2 regions of the Paenibacillus sp. FSL H7-0943 genome follow, and region 1 is predicted to be linked to the other one. Evidence: riboswitches for the same ligand, from Rfam matches in the RefSeq annotation. Region 1 holds a riboswitch; the other holds the start of a gene.
What was found. A riboswitch is a leader RNA that binds a small molecule or an ion and turns the genes downstream of it on or off. The one in region 1 is predicted to bind glycine.

Region 1 (4,433 bases):
GCATGGAGATGCTGCTAGTAGGCATTCTTTCTCTACAGAACGGGGATCATCCGCTGCTGGTGCGTAAAAAACTGAACTCCTTCATTTCAGACACCACCACAGATGACCGTGCAGAAGCAAGAGGTTTTATATGAGACAAAGAGACCGGCGCAAACGGCGGGTAGAGAATCGAGAAAGCCGTGATCGTTGGATGATTACTTACGCTGATCTAATTACACTTTTACTTATATTTTTCGTTATATTGTATGCGATGAGCAGCCTGGACACTGACAAATATAATATCGTGACCGGCTCTTTATCCCAGACTTTCAAGTCGAGCAGCACTGTTCTTGAAGGCGGGGATGGTATTTTAGATGCTGGAAAGACCCCTGACAACAAACCAGAGAGTACAGATGGGAATGCGAACGCAACTGCAAAACCAAATGACGGTTCTGATGAACAAACGGAGAATGAAACACCTTCAGCGCGGGAGTTGGCTTTTCGAGAACAAGAGGCGAAGCTTGCTGAGTTAATGGGTGTGATCACCCACTATGTGGAGGAGAATAATCTCGGTGAACAAATATTTGTAGCCGACAAACCGCAGGGCATAGAAATAACGCTCAGCGACCGTTTTCTATTTGATGTGGGTAAAGCAGATGTGAAGTCACCAGCCCTTCCTGCTCTTCAGCAGTTGTCTGGCTTATTCAAAGATATCGGAGCAACGATCAGCATTGAAGGACATACGGATAATACACCAGTGTCATCAGCTTCACGTTATAACGACAATTGGGAGCTATCGGGTGCTCGTGCGCTTTCTGTGCTGCGCTTTTTCTTAGATAATGAAGGACTGAACCCGGACACTTTTCAATATGCAGGTTATGCCGATACCCGACCAACAGCAGATAATACTACGGTAGCAGGCAAACAGAAAAATCGACGCGTAGAGATCATTGTACTTCGACAGCTTCAAGAGGTGGAATAAAATATAGTTGCTTGCGCTCAGAGCTAAGTTCGGCGGCAGGGGCCTTTGCAATTACCACATTGAGCTTACAAGGGGCTTCATCCAATTTAATTAGGGAAAACCTCCCTGATTATTCACCTATTATCGTATCCAATCGCGGAATGAGGGAATTTCTCCCTGATTATTACTCTTTTTAGTCTGAAATAGTGGTTTTACCGAGATGATTAGGGAGGAATTCCCTAAAACCCTAACTCTCACGCTATAATCGTCTAAAATGAGGGAGGTTTTCCCTAATTCCATACTCCACTAGACCCTCAAACCACTCGATTGGGTTTACGAATACTCGCACAATCCACATAAGAAACACAAACAGCAAGTCCCCGAATCACAGAAACTTGCTGCTAAAAATATCACACTTGATCAGACTATTTTCCGTCCCCGATTTCCAATTATTCAGCAACTAACGCGCTATAACCGGCTGCATCTAACAGACCTTTTACAGCATCAGCATACTCTCCATCAACTTCAATCTCAAAAATCCAACCCCCGCCATACGGCTGATCATTGATAAGCTCCGGACTAGCTTCTAATCCATCATTCACCTTGGTAACCGTCCCAGAGACGGGCGAATACAACTCCGATACCGTCTTAACGGATTCGATACTGCCTACGCTGTCACCGGCCGAAATGGTCGATCCTACCTCAGGAAACTCAACAAATACGATGTCGCCTAATAAATGCTGAGCATGGTCCGTAATCCCAACACGTACTACTCGTCCTTCTACTTGCTGTGCCCATTCATGCTCTTCGCTGTAAAGAAGGTTGTCTAATACTTCACTCATTTCAAGCCGCCTCATTTCCAATTTGGAGTTCTAAATTTAGTTATAGCCTAAGTTATCCCGGCTCACAATGTCAATATTACTAACAGGAAATTTAAATTTGTCATTTTTTCGACGTTTTCTTGTTGACAGCGTCCGACTATACCCGTTTAATGGAGACATACAAGTAGAAATGACGTTGTCGTCTTTTTATAGACAATAACCGTTTCTCGAAGAAATATAATTGCGGATGATGGCATAGGGAGAGACTGTCTCACTTGAAGACGGCGCCGAAGGAGTAAGCCCTAACAGGGGTGAATCTCTCAGGCAAAAGGACCTTTGTCGGACGTATCTCTGGAGAGCATCAGACGCAAGGCTAGATGCGTCAGATCACCAACGGGGAAACCTGCAAGCTAGTTACGGCAGGGTAACTCTCAGGTACAAAGGACAGAGCAGAAAGCGATTTGTGCATTTATGCATGATTGCTTCTGCCTGTCCTTTTTTCGTATGTAATCAGATCAAGGGGAGTGACGACATGGATGCTTTGAGAAGAACACCTTTTTATGATCTCTATTCCGCTTATGCGGAGTCCAGGTGCATTGACTTCGGTGGCTGGGAGCTGCCAGTACAGTTTACAGGTATCGTGAAAGAGCACGAAGCCGTTCGCCAGCAGGCTGGGCTGTTCGATGTCTCGCATATGGGTGAACTCATGGTGATTGGGAGCGGTGCAGAAGCCTTTTTGCAAAAAATGACAACCAATGATGTCAGCCGCCTCACGGATGGTGCGGCACAATATACGCTGCTCTGTTATCCAAATGGCGGAGTTGTCGACGATCTACTCGTGTATCGCCTAAGCGAAGGGCGTTATATGCTCGTCGTTAATGCCTCCAACATCGACAAGGACTTCCAGTGGCTGCAAGAGCATTTGACCTCTGAATTCGGCGAAGTCACGCTCACTAATGTCTCTGACGAGACGCTTTTGCTCGCCTTGCAGGGTCCTCTGGCAGAGACCATTCTCGCGGAAGTTACTGATGCCCCTATTTCAGCACTCAAGTCTTTCCATTTCATCGAACGCGCTACCGTTTGCGGTGTAGAGGTACTTATCTCCCGTACGGGTTATACCGGTGAAGATGGCTTCGAGATCTACGCTCCGCTGGAAGGTGCAGAAACGTTATGGAACGGACTGCTTGCAGCAGGCGCGCCTCACGGATTAACACCTGCTGGACTGGGTGCCCGGGATACCCTGCGTTTTGAGGCAAAATTACCACTGTACGGTCAGGAGCTATCCGCTGACATCACCCCGCTTGAAGCAGGAGTACAGTTCTTCGTGAAGCTGGACAAAATAGACTTTATCGGACGCGATGCACTAATACAGCAAAAAGAAACTGGGATTCCCCGTCGCCTTGTCGGCCTAGAAATGATTGATCGAGGCATTCCACGCTCCCATTATCCTGTTTGGGCAGATGGGGTTAAGATTGGTGAGGTCACAACCGGAACACAGTCCCCTACGCTGAAACGTAACCTGGGGTTGGCATTGCTTGATGCTGCTTACAGTGAAATAGGCACAGAGGTTTACGTAGAGATACGCGGCAAGCAGCTTAAGGCTGTAGTGATTAAGGCCCCTTTTTACAAGTATAAACGCCTTTAGCGTCCATATAAGGACGGTGAGCTTTTAAGCGAGAAATAGAAGAATAAAGTATAGCGTGAAAATTGTACTTTCTTATATTCTAAAAAAGCCAAGGAGTGAAACCTTAATGAAGCACCGTTATCTGCCCATGACAGAACAGGACCGCGTAGAGATGATGGAGGCCGTCGGAATTCAGTCTATAGATGAGCTGTTCTCCGATATTCCTGAAGCGGTACGTTACCAAGGCACTATGCCGATGTCTGAACCACTCGATGAATACGCCCTGCTGCGCCACATGAAAGGTTTGGCTGACCAAAATGCCGACTTTGATTCTCACGCCAGCTTCCTCGGCGCCGGATTATACGATCATCACATCCCTGTGGTCATCAACCATGTCATTTCCCGTTCTGAATTCTACACTGCCTACACTCCTTACCAACCGGAGATCAGCCAAGGTGAGCTGCAAGCGATCTTCGAATTCCAATCCTACATTTGCGAACTAACCGGTATGAAAGTTGCCAATGCCAGTATGTATGATGGCGCTACAGCTTTATCCGAAGCAGCGGTTCTCGCGGCTGGTGCTACCAAACGAAAAAAATTAATCGTCTCCCGTACCGTTCATCCTGAGGCTCGCCAAGTGCTACGTACTTCGGCTAATGCTTGGGGTCTGGAGGTGGTGGAGATTGACTATAAAGACGGTGTTACCGATCAAGCTAAGCTTGCTGAAGCTATCGATGGTGATACTGCCGCAGTACTGGTGCAATCGCCTAACTTCTTCGGTAGCATTGAGGATCTTCGCTCGGTTGAGCCGCTGATTCACGCGGTTAAAGGTCTTCTTGTAGTCAGCGCCAACCCAATAGCTCTTGGTGTACTTGAAACTCCGGGCAAACTTGGAGCCGACATCGTAGTCGGTGATGCTCAGCCACTCGGTATTCCAGCTTCTCTCGGGGGTCCAACTTGCGGATTCTTTGCCGTAGCTGATCACCTGATGCGCCGCATGCCAGGCCGGATCGTTGGCCAAACGGTAGACCGTAATGGTAAACGTGGC
Region 2 (4,433 bases), 460 kb from region 1:
CAAAAAGTATAAGGGTGTTTCCCCGATTAGCTATAGAGAATTGCATTCCAGAAAGAACAAACTAGAAGATAGTCCTGCCACAAACATAGAATCCTCCATTGTTGCCCTTGAATCATTTGACTATACTGATTATATTGATAACGATTATCAGTATCATTTTGATCAAGAGGGAGATTCATTCATGTTTAAACATTCAAGGCCTACGCTGGCATCGGTATTGCTGTTAAGCTTCATTTTGGTACTGAGCGCATGTGGTACAAACGGTGCTACGGAGAATGCTGCCTCACAGCAGCCGAAGACCAAAATCGTTAAAACGGTTAACGGTGAGGTGGAGATCCCCCTTCATCCCAAAAGAATTGTTGCAGGTGAATATCTCGGTAGCTTAATTGCGCTTGGCATTACACCCATCGGAACCTCCGAACATCATATTAAAAATCCATATTTTCAGGAGTATTTGAAAGACGTTGAGAATATAGGGGACGGAAATGGAAATGTAGAGAAAATTCTGTCGCTTAATCCCGATTTGATTATTATGGATGATTTCTATCCTGAGCTAAATGAGCAGATGTCAAAAATCGCACCTACGGTCGTTATTCCATACGCTTCCTTAAAAACGGTACATGAGGAAGTGGCTTATTTCGGTGAGCTGCTTAGTGAAGAAGATAAGGCCAAAACCTGGCTTGCAGACTATGACAGCCGTATGGCCAATGCCAAGGAGAGCGTATTGAAGGTTGTGCCAGCAGATAGCACATTTTCCATTATTGAATGGTCTGAAAACAGCTTGATGGCCGTTGGAACAGACTTCGGCAAAGGTGGACAACCAATCTATAATGGATTGGGATTTAAGCCTCCTGCGGATATCGCCGCCGAAATGGCCGACCCGGGCTGGGCTTCATTCTCTGCTGAGGTCTTACCAAAGTATGCCGGTGACTATATTATTCTTACCTCCGACTCGAAAAAGCTGGATGAACTTAAAGCCGACCCGATCTGGGGCGCACTGCCAGCAGTCAAAAATGATCACGTATTTCTTTGGACAAGCGATCGCTCCGGCTACTGGGACCCGATAGCTATTCTGAGTCAGACAGAAGAGTTGGCGGCTTGGCTGACAAGCCACTAATAGAGTGTGTTTCAAAACATAAAGGGGCTGTCTCAGGAGTAGAATTCTACAATGAGATAGCCCTTTTTTCATATTAACCATCAGCCAATCTTGATCTGTTGGTTGCGATGTTTCCGAAGCAATGCGTGATATTCGCGTATTTCGCAGTTGAAATAAAGCGGTAATTAATGTTATTGACAAAATATTTGACAATGATTAGTATTGAAAAATATTAAAAATGAAGTTAGCGGCATAACAATTAAATAATTCGCAAGCTATGATTGCTATGGATCACACTATAGCAGGAGCAGCTTCTGGAGAGACCGTGGGGGATTCCCCCGGCGCCGAAGGGTTCACAATCTCAGGCAAAAGGACAGAAGAGTACTAGATAATTCATTTGTTATTCTGATCATCGTCAGAATAAAGGAATGTATTTTATTTATTATTCTTAGACCTAAGAGATTGGAGCGTATCCAATCTCTTTTTTGTTATCATTTTTACTTGTACATTTTTTCACATAAGGGGGAGTTTGAAATGGCAGCACAAGAATTAAAGAGAGATTTAGAGAATCGGCATGTTCAGCTCATTGCGATTGGTGGAACCATCGGTACCGGATTATTTTTAGGATCAGGTAAAGCTATACAGCTGGCAGGACCATCGATCATTTTTGCTTATTTAATCGTGGGTATCGCTATTTTTTTTGTGATGAGGGCATTAGGAGAACTTCTGTTGTCTAAAGCAGGTTATCAATCTTTTACAGACATTGCCGAAGACTATCTTGGACCGCGGGCGGCGTTTGTAACCGGATGGACCTATTGGTTTTGTTGGATCATGACGGCTATGGCCGATATTATAGCTGTTGGGGTCTATGTACAATATTGGTTTGATATCCCGCAATGGATACCCGCAGTCATTTGTTTAATTATTTTATTAGGACTCAATTTATTAACGGTAAAAAGCTTTGGCGAATTGGAATTTTGGTTTGCTTTAATTAAGGTAATCACTATTCTCGCATTGATTGCTATCGGGGTAGTCTTACTGGTGATTGGATTCAAAACAACTACCGGAACCGTTGCGCTCAGTAATATTTGGGCACATGGGGGAGTATTTCCAAACGGCATTTCAGGGTTCCTACTTTCATTTCAAATGGTTGTGTTTGCTTTTGTGGGTGTGGAATTGGTTGGCGTATCGGCAGCAGAGACCTCCAATCCAGAAAAAACTATCCCATCGGCGATTAATAAAATACCTTTACGAATTCTATTTTTCTACGTGGGTGCTATTATTGCCTTATTATGCATCAATGCTTGGACAGAACTAAACCCGGCAGAAAGTCCTTTTGTTAAAACATTTAGTTTAGTGGGGATTCCGATTGCCGCGGGGGTTATTAACTTCGTTGTATTAACTTCAGCTGCGTCCGCTTGTAATAGCGGGATGTTCTCAACAAGCCGGATTCTATACAATCTAAGCAGAAATGACCAGGCTCCAGCCAACTTTGCAAAGCTTAATAAAAATCATGTACCAAGTAATGCTTTATTCATATCCACGCTTGTCTTATCTGTAGGCGCTTTGTTGAGTAAGCTGATTCCGGAGACGGCTTTTGGCATCGTGACAACAATTAGTGCCATTTGTTTCATCTGGGTTTGGGGCGTCGTTCTAATTTGCCATTTGCGATATAAAAAGACGAAGCCGGAATTGCAGGCCAAATCAAAATTCAAAGCACCGTTTACACCCTTTGTGAATTATGTTGTTCTAGCTTTGTTTGCAATCATACTCATAATTATGCTATTTGCTGATGAAACTCGTCCGGCCTTATTGTTGACGCCTTTATGGTTTATATTATTATTTGTTTTGTATTCGATAAATAGAAGAAAGAGGGAAAGAATAACGCCTGATCCAAGAGCACGTCTCGAAGGTATTCGGACTAACACGGAGATCCGGCATGATTAGTCGATGAGGGTGCTTGCTGATATTACAGTTGGATAGGCAGACATAGAAATCCACCACCGCATACGGTGGTGGATTTTCTCATTAATGTGGTCGATGCTCTAGAGCGTCTTTCCCAATGTACGCATAAAAGCTTCTATATTGTCGGTTAGAAATCCACTATTCTTAAATCCTGCTTGGGTAATCATATCCTTGATATCTCCCACAAACCCACTCAGGCTGGCAGTGGAAGCATTTTGGAATCTGTTCTCACTGGGGATATTGCCAATTTGTTTTGTTAAATCCTCTTTGTATTCCTGTATCCAATCCTTACGAGTTGCTGCATTTTTGGCGAAGCTTAGTAAGATGCTACTCCAGTCTTTCCCGTTCGCAACAGCTTCCTGTAGCTTTTCCAGCGTTTTTGGCTCAAATTTCTTCATCATATAGTTTAAATCCATATAATCATCTGGAGCTCCAACCGGTCTTTGCGGCGGTGTATCGTATTGGATTTGTTTCGTTTCAGGATCTATCGTTCTTGTCGTGGAGATTGCTCCGATCTGACGGATCGTATTCATAAATTCTGCCGCTTTATCATCCTTCATGTGATTGTCTGCGACATACTTCGCTTGAGTCAGTCCCAATTCTAATAACGCTGATCTTTCCTCTTCTCCGGTTACGTCTGTAATGAAGTTGGATTGAATGATGCCGTAGACAGCTTCCTTCACTTCTGAGGGTTGATCTGCCAGCAGGCGAGTTAGCGAATCGTTGATTTGGGCAGTTCCGAAATAGGTAGCCGAATGATTTACAATATCCGATGCTGCCAACTGTCTGGAAGCCGAACTGATTTCCACAGTGTCGGTCTCATGCGACAGTTCGGGTATTGTGCCATTGACTAAGGACGGTTTATCCGCGAGCTTTTTCGAACTTATGTATGCATTTAAATCAAGCTGGGTTGAGCTTTGAATCTTCATCATTAACGCACCCCTATCCGGTTTATTTATTCCATTTATTCTCTTCTATCCATAATATCGGGATATTCTTCCATGTTTTTTAATCAGTCTAAAATTATCCTCTATTTAAAATCAACTTTGATTTGTGCTATCTCACTATTCGTGCCAATTCGTAATGGCGGTCCCCAAGTCCCTGCACCAGATGTAACGATGACGTGAGGGCTGTTAGAATTCTTCTGATAGTGGCCATAATCTACTGTAAACATAGCATTGGTGATCAGATTTGCAGGGAATACTTGTCCTTGATGCGTATGTCCGCTAAGTATCAAATCAACGTCATCTGTGTATTCAATCCTATTGGTTGGTTGATGATCCATTACGATAACGGGCAAATTTGTATCAATGTCACTCATCACTTCTGAAGTAATTGCTCGGGGGTTCCCTTGATTACCAATCGGTGATGA

Region 2: linked by a shared signal. The riboswitch ahead of NSQ55_RS29755 (amino acid permease) and the one ahead of gcvT (glycine cleavage system aminomethyltransferase GcvT) in region 1 are both predicted to bind glycine.

The regions. Positions count from the first base shown of each region.
Region 1 is NZ_CP150148.1:6,330,667-6,335,099, forward strand. It holds gene NSQ55_RS27785 (flagellar motor protein) at 1-134, shown strand, start outside; gene NSQ55_RS27790 (flagellar motor protein MotB) at 131-961, shown strand; gene gcvH (glycine cleavage system protein GcvH) at 1,390-1,782, opposite strand; glycine riboswitch at 2,009-2,107, shown strand; gene gcvT (glycine cleavage system aminomethyltransferase GcvT) at 2,294-3,406, shown strand; gene gcvPA (aminomethyl-transferring glycine dehydrogenase subunit GcvPA) at 3,513-4,433, shown strand, end outside.
Region 2 is NZ_CP150148.1:6,791,514-6,795,946, reverse strand. It holds gene NSQ55_RS29760 (ABC transporter substrate-binding protein) at 1-1,117, shown strand, start outside; glycine riboswitch at 1,401-1,483, shown strand; gene NSQ55_RS29755 (amino acid permease) at 1,631-3,043, shown strand; gene NSQ55_RS29750 (hypothetical protein) at 3,142-3,993, opposite strand; gene NSQ55_RS29745 (metallophosphoesterase) at 4,092-4,433, opposite strand, start outside.